DNA from 3 places in the Paenibacillus sp. FSL H3-0469 genome. Region 3 is predicted to be linked to each of the others. Evidence: riboswitches for the same ligand, from Rfam matches in the RefSeq annotation. Region 3 holds a riboswitch; each other region holds the start of a gene.
What was found. Region 3 has a riboswitch for thiamine pyrophosphate ahead of NSS83_RS21940 (ABC transporter substrate-binding protein). Riboswitches for the same ligand answer to the same signal wherever they lie in the genome.
Positions count from the first base shown of each region.

Region 1: linked by a shared signal. The riboswitch ahead of NSS83_RS30435 (thiamine phosphate synthase) and the one ahead of NSS83_RS21940 (ABC transporter substrate-binding protein) in region 3 are both predicted to bind thiamine pyrophosphate.
Region 2: linked by a shared signal. The riboswitch ahead of thiC (phosphomethylpyrimidine synthase ThiC) and the one ahead of NSS83_RS21940 (ABC transporter substrate-binding protein) in region 3 are both predicted to bind thiamine pyrophosphate.

Region 1 covers NZ_CP150302.1:7,004,350-7,007,894, reverse strand. The annotation lists gene thiH (2-iminoacetate synthase ThiH) at 1-91, opposite strand, end outside; gene NSS83_RS30445 (thiazole synthase) at 121-885, opposite strand; gene thiS (sulfur carrier protein ThiS) at 916-1,119, opposite strand; gene NSS83_RS30435 (thiamine phosphate synthase) at 1,159-1,782, opposite strand; TPP riboswitch at 1,912-2,014, opposite strand; gene NSS83_RS30430 (hypothetical protein) at 2,070-2,606, opposite strand; gene NSS83_RS30425 (SDR family oxidoreductase) at 2,766-3,545, opposite strand, start outside.
Region 2 covers NZ_CP150302.1:4,650,465-4,654,009, reverse strand. The annotation lists gene thiC (phosphomethylpyrimidine synthase ThiC) at 1-1,275, opposite strand, end outside; TPP riboswitch at 1,428-1,534, opposite strand; gene trxB (thioredoxin-disulfide reductase) at 1,584-2,537, opposite strand; gene NSS83_RS20595 (tetratricopeptide repeat protein) at 2,586-3,545, opposite strand, start outside.
Region 3 covers NZ_CP150302.1:4,970,662-4,974,206, forward strand. The annotation lists gene NSS83_RS21930 (ABC transporter permease) at 1-191, opposite strand, end outside; gene NSS83_RS21935 (MTH1187 family thiamine-binding protein) at 188-481, opposite strand; gene NSS83_RS21940 (ABC transporter substrate-binding protein) at 533-1,606, opposite strand; TPP riboswitch at 1,756-1,866, opposite strand; gene NSS83_RS21945 (hypothetical protein) at 1,939-3,339, opposite strand; gene NSS83_RS21950 (sigma-70 family RNA polymerase sigma factor) at 3,314-3,545, opposite strand, start outside.

The sequences.
Region 1 (3,545 bases), 2.0 Mb from region 3:
GCGCGCGCTTCACATCCTCTGCCGTATAACGGCTCCATAGCGTCCCGTAAGGAAGCTGCTCCAGCCGGGCCATCGTCTCATAAAAGCTCATAACCGTTCCTCTCCTCCCTATTCCATCTGTCAGGCCAAGAATCCGGTCAACGGTGAAGAGGCTGCCGCCGTCTCCTCCACAGGGCCCAGTCCGGCGAGATAAGCTTTGCGCCCGGCGGATACCGCATCACGGAAGGCTTCTGCCATCAGCAGCGGATCTGAGGCGGTGGCAATCGCTGTATTGAGCAGGACCGCAGCAGCGCCCATCTCCATCGCCTCAGCCGCCTCGGACGGTCTGCCGATTCCGGCATCCACGATCACCGGCAGATCCGTCTCGGAGATCAGAATCCGGATCAGCTCCTTGGTCTGCAGCCCGCGGTTGGACCCGATCGGTGCCCCTAGCGGCATCACAGCCGCAGCCCCCGCTGCCTTCAGCCGCAGGGCAGCGGACAGATCAGGACTCATGTACGGAAGCACCACGAAGCCCTCTGCTGCAAGGATCTCGGTCGCCCGGATGGTCTCCATGTTATCCGGCAGCAAGTATTTCTGGTCATTGATGACCTCAATCTTCACCCAGTTTCCCAGCCCCGCCGATCTCGCCAGCCGGGCAATACGTACCGCCTCTTCTGCGGTGCGCGCACCAGAGGTATTAGGCAGTAAAGTCATATGGGATGGAATATGGCTGACAATATTGTCACTGCTCTCCGGGTCCACCCGGCGCAGGGCAACGGTAATGACCTGTGAGCCTGAGCGCGTAATGACCTCGGGAATAAGAGTGTTACGGCTGTATTTTCCGGTGCCAATGAATAGTCTGCTGGTTAGAGTCACGCCGCCAATCATCAATGGATCTTGCATCTTAACGCCTCCTGGGATAAGTCTTTGTGTTCAGCCTCCGCCTACAAAATGAACCAGCTCAATCCGGTCCCCTTCATTCAGTAACGTATCGCCATAAACCTCTCTTCCGGCAAGCTCGCCGTTCAGCTCGACAATGACCAGCTTCCCGGCCCACTCGGGCCGGGCCAGCAGATCCGCCAGCGTCCGGCAGCTCTCTTCCACCCTCTGGCGGGTCCCGTTAACGGTCACAATCATGCCTGTTCACCTCCTGCTGTGCCTTTTACTTGATCCATATCATGGGTTACAAGACTGCTCTGCCGCCCTGTGAACCGCTTCCCTATAAGCACGGGCTGCTGCCACCGGGTCAGGAGCTCCGCAGATCCCCGACATGACAGCAATGCCAGCCGCCCCTTGGGCCAGCACCGCTCCGGCATTGCCCGGGGTAATCCCTCCGAGCGCAATCAGCGGTATGCGGTTCCAGCGGACAGCCTCGGCCAGCTGCTCCAGTCCGCGTGCCTGCTGTCCGGGCTTGCAGGCCGTAGGGAACACATGCCCGTAGAGGCAGAAGTCTGCTCCCTGCCTTCCAGCTTCCGCCGCCTCTTCCTGCGAGTGGACCGATCTGCCGATCCGCAGGCCCGGTGCAAGGCCGCGCACTGCGGCTGGCGGGAGGCTATGCCAGGCTAACTGTACACCGCCTGCCCCGGCGGCCAGGGCAACATCGATCCTATCATTAATGACCAGCTTCGATGGCGGTACTCCGGCCTGAAGCATCTGCTGCGCCGCCGCCAGCAGTTCGCGGGCGGGCATGGATTTTTCGCGGAGCTGGATATAATCCACCATAGAATGCACCGCCGCGGCCCATTCAGCCAGCGCTTCAGGCGGTAGCCGCCCATCCGAGACCGCATGAATTTCGTACAACGACCTTCCCCTCCCGTCTGTTCCAGCTCACTCTGCACCACTCCACAACACAAAAAAGACCGCCCCCCGTAAAGGAAGCAGTCTGGAATAGAAACAGGAATACCGGCACTTGCCGTATACCCCCGCTGCAATATTCGTTCTCCACTTCCCTACGCTGGTATAAACCAGATCAGGTTCAAAGGGTCCAGGCAACTACGCCCGTCTCAGCCTTGCGGCACCCCTAGTGATCGTTCTATGCGGTTGTTTCGTCTTGCTTGTTGTATATTAGCATATTATTCCTCTTAGGGCTATTCTTTCGTAGATTTTACTTCAATTACAAAAACCACAGATGAACTCCCTTCTGAAAATTTACCATCCTCGGTTGTCCAGAATGCTGATATGCCATAGTAATAAACGCCTTGTTCTTTTGGAGCATTAAAAGAGCCGTTCTGCAATGGAATTTGCACTTCTTTATCATCGGCAAATTGCTGAACGGTTAACCCGCCGGGTGCCGGTTTATAAGTAAAAGCAACATGGATCCCCCCCTCAGGTTCTATAACAGTGGGAGTAACCCCCTGTACCATGGATTGTCCTCCTATATAATCCGCACATCCTAATTTCCCCCAGCAATAGCTGCTTTGGGTAACCGGAATTTGGGTTTTCCCGGAAGTAACAAGGGGTAGCGGCGGTGATTCCTGTGTAATTCTAACCCCAATGCTTTTTGCCTTTCCTTCCAATCTTGTATTTGCCACAAGTCTCCCTGCAAAAGGAGTCAAGTAAATGAACACTACCAGAAAAACAAAAATCCCCGCTGCAGATAGAATGAATCCTTTTTTTCTAAGCATCCCAATCCCCTTTTCATATCCAATTAACTAAATAGACGGAAATATATTGTAATAGTTACAAGCGCAGAAAAAAAGCCTGCCGGCAAGCGGTTAGGCTTTTTTAAAAATAGAATTTATATGTTGCACACAAATCTGCATCCAGATCTTATTCTACACCCATCAGCCGTTGACAACCTCGCCGCCGTTCACATGCATCACCTGTCCGCTCACATAGGAGGAATCGTCCGAGGCCAGGTATACATAAGCCGGTGCCAGCTCTTCAGGCTGTCCCGGGCGCTTCATCGGCTGGGTGCCGCCGAACTCACTGACCTTCTTCGCGTCAAAGGTTGACGGAATCAGCGGGGTCCAGATCGGTCCAGGCGCTACCGCGTTCACGCGGATGCCTTTATCGGCCAGATTCATCGACAGCGAACGGGTGAAGCTGAGAATCGCTCCCTTGGTGGACGAATAGTCCAGCAGCTGCGGGCTGCCGCGATACGCCGTGATGGAGGTGGTGTTTATGATCGTAGCACCTTTTTTAAGATGAGGCATGGCTGCCTTGGTCAGATAGAACATGGAGAAAATATTCGTCCGGAACGTACGCTCCAGCTGCTCTGCCGTAATGTCCTCAATCTTATCCTGCGGATGCTGCTCTGCCGCGTTGTTGATCAGAATGTCGAGCTTGCCGAGTCCTTCAACGGTTTGACGAATCAGGCTCTGACAGAAGCATTCGTCCCCAATATCCCCGGCGATCAGAATGCATGTTCTGCCCTCCTGCTCCACCTGGCGCTTGGTCTCTTCCGCATCCTCATGCTCGTTCAAGTAGGAGATCACTACATCCGCTCCCTCCTTGGCAAAATGAACGGCAACCGCACGCCCGATCCCGCTGTCGCCTCCGGTAATGAGCGCGGCCTTGCCCAGCAGCTTGCCTGCTGCCTTATACGCCGGTGTCTCAAACTC
Region 2 (3,545 bases), 320 kb from region 3:
ATCTGTAGTCAGCGGCCCGAGCGTATAGAAAGGAGCCTCCCGGCAAATCTCAAGCTGCTTGTCCATATTCTCCTTAATCTTGTGCAGCGGCACATGCCCCGGACCTTCGACCATGACCTGAACATCGTGCTTCCAGGCTAGTAGCGTCAGTTCTCCCAGCGTCTCCAGCTCGGCGAACTGAGCTTCGTCATTGGCATCGGCGATAGAGCCGGGACGCAGGCCATCCCCCAGTGAGAAGGCCACATCATATGTCTTCATAATCTCACATATGTCTTCGAAGTGTGTGTACAGGAAGTTCTCCTGCTGATGGGCCAGGCACCAGGCCGCCATAATCGATCCGCCCCGGGAGACGATACCGGTCATTCTCCGGGCAGTGAGCGGAATATAGCGCCGCAGCACCCCTGCATGAATAGTAAAGTAATCCACCCCCTGCTCTGCCTGTTCAATCAGGGTGTCACGGTAGAGCTCCCAGGTTAAGTTCTCGGCAATGCCGTTCACCTTCTCCAGCGCCTGGTATAAGGGCACTGTACCGACCGGCACAGGAGAATTGCGGATAATCCACTCCCGGGTGGTATGGATCTTGGAGCCGGTGGAGAGATCCATAATGGTGTCAGCCCCCCAGCGGGTTGCCCAGCGCATCTTCTCCACTTCCTCTTCTATAGAAGAAGTGACCGCAGAATTTCCGATGTTCGCATTGATCTTCACCAGGAAGTTACGGCCGATAATCATCGGCTCGCTCTCCGGGTGATTGATATTGGCCGGAATAATAGCACGGCCCGCAGCCACCTCATCCCTTACGAACTCCGGCCGGGTATTCTCACGGATCGCAATATACTCCATTTCCGGTGTGATGCTCCCTTGCCTTGCATAATGCAGCTGGGTCACATTACCGCCTGCATAGGCCCGCCGGGGATTCCTGCTCAGTCCTGGACAAGCTTCCGCAGCTGCCCCTTCTCTGCGGATTCCGTTATCCTCCGGCCGGACCGCCCTTCCGGTGTATTCCTCCGAATCACCACGCTCCGCGATCCAGCTTGAACGGTGCGGCGGCAGCCCTCTCCGAATGTCCGTCTCCTCCGCGGCATCCGTATAAATACCGCTTGTGTCATAGACACGCAGCGGAGCATTCTCCTCTTCCCCGGCAACGCCTTCGGTTCTGCTGAGGCTGATCTCCCGCATCGGAACCCGGATATCCGTGCGTGAGCCCTCCACATACACTTTACGGCTGGCGGGGAATCCGGACAGATCCACCTCGCCGTTCTTCATTATTTCTGGCATTCTAATCTCCTCCTATTGGCTCTAATGAGCTTGTCAGATAAGATTTCACGCAGCAGACTGAGCTGAAGAATCTATAGATTCTTACAAATCAAAAAGCCGCTCCACCTGGAGCGGCTTTATTAAAGGAACAGCCAAATAAGACTGTATTCAAAAAAAGTCCGACTCCACTTTCCTACGCTGGTATAATCCAGATCAGGTTCAAGGGTCCGGAAATTCAATTTTCCCGTCTCAGCCTATTCAGGCTCCCCTAGTGGGTATCTTATCTAATTAAATACATTTTACCTGTGCGGGTAATTCTTGTAAACCCGTTATTTGTCCAGCGATTCGCTCCAGTCGTGCACCATCGTGCCTTCCAGGAACTTCTCGGCATCCATGGCGGCCATACAGCCGGTTCCCGCTGCTGATATCGCTTGACGGTAACGGGTATCCTGCACATCGCCGCAGGCGAATACACCAGGGATATTGGTCTCGGTAGTACCCGGGTTCACCACGATATAGCCATTAGCATCCGTATTGATCTGCCCGCCCAAGAAGGCTGTGTTCGGCGTGTGTCCAATGGCTACGAACACACCGTCTGCCTCTACCAGCTCTGTCAGACCTGTCTCATTATTAAGCACCGTAAGACCCTTCACTCCGGTCTCCCCTACCGCTACTTCCACCGGGGTGCGGTTCAAAGCCCAGGTTACCTTGCTGTTATCACGCGCCCGGTCCTGCATGATCTTCGAGGCACGCAGCTCGGGACGGCGGTGAACCAGCGTTACGCTGGACGCAAAGCGGGTCAGGAAGCTGGCTTCCTCCATGGCGGAGTCTCCGCCGCCGACGACGACAATCTTTTTATTACGGAAAAAGAAGCCGTCACAGGTCGCACAGGTGCTGACCCCGCGTCCCACATTCTCCTGCTCGCCCGGGATGCCCAGATATCTTGCAGAAGCCCCGGTTGAAATAATAACCGACTCTGCTTCCAGTACACCCATCCCGTCCACGGTTACCTTGAACGGGCGCTGTGAGAAGTCCACCGACTCCACCCAGCCGTTCTTGAATTCAGCGCCGAAGCGTTCCGCCTGCTTGCGCATATTGTCCATCAGGTCAGGACCCAGAATCCCTTCAGGGAAGCCTGGAAAGTTCTCCACTTCTGTCGTCGTTGTCAGCTGTCCTCCCGGCTGCAAGCCTTCAATTACCAGCGGGCTCAGGTTCGCACGCGCCAGATAAATCGCGGCAGTCAGCCCGGCCGGGCCTGTTCCGATTACAATCGTTTTGTACATTACATTGGCCTCCTTACAAGTGGTGTGTGTCTTAGAACAACAATGGCTTCAAATACGGGTAGTGGACGGCGTTAAGCCGCCGGTTCCGGGCAGTATCCCCTTGGGTCCGGGAGCAGCCACAGGCTCCTGCTCTTCACCCGGCGAGCTGCCGGCTTCATTCAGGTTCTCCCCGATCAGCCGCTGGAGGCTGAACAATGCTGCCTCCTGCAGGCGGTCCTCCTGCAGCGGCTCCTGCTCCAGAACTCCGCGCAGCACCTCGGACATCTCCTCGTCCTCAATCCAGCGAAGCGCCTCGGTCACCTGGAGCTTCGTAGCGGAATCGCCGTAGCGCAGCGCCCAGAAGAACGAGGCGCGCAGCAGCGGATTATTCCGCACTTCTTCAGTGAACCTGCCTGTATTGCCCTTCCACTGCTTCAGCTGCTCCTGGAAGGGCAGCTGATAATTATAGCTGACAGTAGGCATCGGATGGCCTTCTGCCCGGACCTGCTGGAGCTGGGACAGGAAGAACGCCGGGACAGCGGAAGCAGGGTCCAGCTTGGCTGCCTGTCTCCAGTAGCGCAGCGCCTCATCATGTCTTCCGCTATTGCTTGCCGCCGCCGCACAGTAATGATACAGGCCGGCGTCTCCGGCGACCTCCTCATCCTTCAGCAGACGGCGGAAATGGCTGTAAGCGGCGGTATGCCGGCCCAGGATACCCATGGTTGTAGCCATTTTGAATACATGCTCCTGATGGAACGGCACCGTTGCTTCAAGCATCCCCAGCAGCGTCTCAAGCTGCTCCTTGTCCCCTGCATACTGCAGGAAGATGGCCATATTGCACAGAGCGTGCAGATTGCCGGGGTCCTGCTTCAGCACCTCATTCAGACATTCCTTCGCCTTGGCAAACCGGCCCATATAGAAATGGGCAAGTGCCAGATTATTATGCGCAGCCAAAAAATCCGGAGTGCTCGCAGTGATCTCCTCCAGCAGCTCTACAGCCTGAGGAAACTTGCCCTCCTCCAGCAGACT
Region 3 (3,545 bases):
GTCAGCCGCAGCGTGGCGGCGGTGTGCTCCCAGATCCCGGAGGCATTGTTCTTCGACTCACGCGCGATATCTGCGGGGCTGGGCAGCTGGTAGGCTGGGATGTCGAACAGCATAACCGATAACTGCCATATCCCGACAAAAAAGAGGACCGCCACAAAGGGCGGCCACACTAGCTTCCAGGTGCTTCTCACGGCCGGTATTTCTCGGTCAGCTTATCCATGCTGATGCCGCCCGGATTATGGGCGATCTTGATCTGTGAGATGACACTCGGGCTGCCGGAGGCGATCAGCGCCTCATGCATGTCACGCACAATATCCAGCAGCTCGGACAGCTCGCCTTCCATCGTGGTCTCCAGCGGATTCACCTGATGCTTCACGCCTGATTTCTGAATGACCTCAATGGCCTTGTCCACATAAGGGATAGAATCCTCGTTGTTCGGTGTCTTGGGAATGACCTGAATGCTGAGCAATGTATTAGCCATGATGAATCCTTCCTCTCAAGTTAAGTATAAGATTCCCGCTATGCGGGTTGATTATGATTCCGGCAAAAATTCATTCGTAAACGTGCTCTCCGCATCCAGCGGCTTATCCAGCAGCTTCAGGCCGTACATCCAGTCGGCGTAATTCTTCCAGATTTCAAGCTTCTGCTCGCCCCAGCGCGGGGCGTCGTCCTTGTATTTCGGGCTAAGCCATTTCTGGCTGGCCAGCACCAGCTTGGGGTCCAGATCAGGTACAGCATCGGACAAGACCGTCGCGGCTTCTTCCGGGTTATCGATCGCGTACTGATATCCCTTGGACGTAGCCTTAAGGAAGGCCTTCACCACTTCAGGGTGCTGGGCGATTTCCTTCTCGCTAGTGGTTAGCACCGGGGTGTAGTAATCCAGCTGCGGAGCGTAATCCTTCAGATACAGCATATCCAGCGGCTCGCCGCGCAGCTCGGCCTCTACCCCGGTCCACGCATAGAAGATCCAGGCAAAGTCAATATCCCGCTTCACGGCTGTGAAAAAGTCCGCTTCGCCGATATTCACCAGCTTCACCTTGGAGACATCCCCGCCTTCGGGGTCCATGATGGCTTTCATGGCAGCCTGCTCCGCAGGGGAGCCCCAGCCTCCGTAGGTTTTGCCTTCGAAATCCTTCGGCGTCTTAATATTGCGGTCCTTCGGAGCCGCGAAACCGGAGGTATTATGCTGAATGATTGCAGCAATCGACACCAGCGGCACATCCTGCAGCCGGGCCAGGGTTAGGGCTTCCTGGGCACTTATGCCGAACTGAGCTTCGCCGGAAGTGACCATCGTATCGGACCCGGCAGCGCCAGGCTGTACAATCTGCACATCAAGACCTTCCTCCGCGTAATAGCCCAACTCCTTGGCAGCATACAGGCCGGTATGATTCGTGTTCGGTGTCCAGTCCAGGGCAATCTTGACCGGGGTCAGAGCCTTAGGTGCATCCGTGGGTGCGGCTGCGGTTGCATCAGGTGCAGCCGTGCTGTTCCCGGCAGCAGGTGCGCTGGCCCCCGCATTGCCGCTGTTGTTCCCTCCGCCACAGCCCGCTACGGTGAGCAGCAGCATGGAGCTGAGCAGTAGTGTGACTGTTTTTTTGACTCCCATTTCTCTTTCTCTCTCCTTCCAGCAACCCCTGGTCTTCAGAGCTTACAGAAACCTTATTCCTGTACATCCTTAGAATCAAAAAAGCGTCCCGATGATCGGGACGCCAGTGACTTGCGTGAGGGGACTTCAGCTGCAGTACCGCTTAAGGCACTGTGCCGAATGAAGATTCCTACGCTGGCATTATCCAGATCAGGTATAAGGGTCAGTATCTTGTGGGATACAATCTCAGCCGGCCAATTCCAGCACCCCTGGTTCTATAAAGTTCACAGGTATTGCTATGTTCTTACGGTGTATTATAGACGGCAGCCCCGCCGTTGTCCACCCTCTCTGTCTTAATCCTCCAGTTTGAGCGGCAGAGTCCAGGGACCTTTCCATATAAAAATGGGCTTCGAAAGTATAAAACGCAGCTTATCCGCGCCCGGCTCTGTAATCAGGTTAAGAGTCTTCATGACACGCGGTGTGCCTTCACTCTCCTCCCACCCAAAGGAATAAGGCTCCTTAGAGCCCGGATAGCTGACAGAGAAATGGGTAAGTGACTTTGCCCCCGCCGGGTTAAATTTCAAGTCTATATCTACATTGACCTCTGTCTCACTGCTGCGGGTGATGCGGGTGAAGTCTACCGGATATCCGGCGATCTCAGCAGTAATATCCAGCGTTCTGCTCTCTCCGATAGCGGGCAGCGGCAGGGTAACTTTCTGGGAGACGGCTTCCTGATCGGATACCTCGATGTAAGGGATGACGACTGTATAAGGATGTCCTCCGGCTTCCTTCTGTTCACGGAACAAGAGCTCAGAATAGTAGCCTATAGAGGATGGAGAGTGCTCGGTAGAGACTTTTACTCCTGCTGCATTCTCGACATAGGTGCCATTCCAGGGCATTAGCGGCTCTAGTGTATAAGAAGATGCAGCGGATGCGGTTTTCTGAAGAGCCGGGACCAGTTCAACACGGACAAGCCCATCACCCAGCCGTACCGGAAAAGCGGAAACCCGCACATCCTGCTGGACATCGCTGACCCCGAGCTGCTGCAGGTCATCGGCGGTCTGCGGCGGCCCCAGGACAAGCGGTCCAATGACCGTGCTATTAATGTATAAGGTTACCGCTTCTTCAGCCTGTAAAGTGAGATCATGGGGAAGAAGAGCGCTGTAGCTTGCATCCCAGTCGAGACCTCCAGAGGAAGTTCGCGAATTGAACATGAAGGTATAGCGGGTTCCTCCGATGTCTGCCTGAAATTCATTAATAATGCGAGTCTTCTGCCCCCGAAGATTAATGGTTGCGCGGTTCTCTTGCACAAGGATAGCGTTGACAGTCAGTTCACCCCGACCTACAGCAGCGGTGAAAGGCTTCTTCAGCACATATAACGGGCTGTCGGGACTATTCTCCACTACGGTGTGAAGGCCGGGCAAGAAGCTGAACACTTGCTTCAGGCCCGCCTGGACGCTGGGCGAAGTGAACACCAGCCCTGCGCCAAGCAGAAGGGCTGCGGCAACTCCGGTATAAGCCTGCCGGCGGCTTCTGCGGACGGAAGGCAAGCGGCGCTGTACGTCAGGAGCGGTCCCGGTCCGGGACAAGGTGCGCACTTTGATTCTGCTTATGGCTTCAAGCTCCTCTTCCGATGGAGCGGCTGATTGAGGCTCGGCGGTCAGCGTGTTCAAGGCCAGCTCCGCTTCACTGAACTCCAGCGCATCGAGCTGATCGAACAGCTCCTGCTCACCGGTGGTCAACTCTTTCTTCATGGCCTAAGTCCTCCTCTCTGTTTGGTTTAGTCTGCTGCAGAGTTTGCTTCAGAATGGTTCGGCACCGGTACAGCCGGTTCTCTACAGCTTTTTTCGTTAAGTCAAAAGCCTCAGCCAGTTCATCCAGACTCTCATAGAGATAATACCGGCGCAGAAACAGGCTGCGGTCCGGCTCCTGAAGCTGCTTGATATGGTGCAGCAGTTCT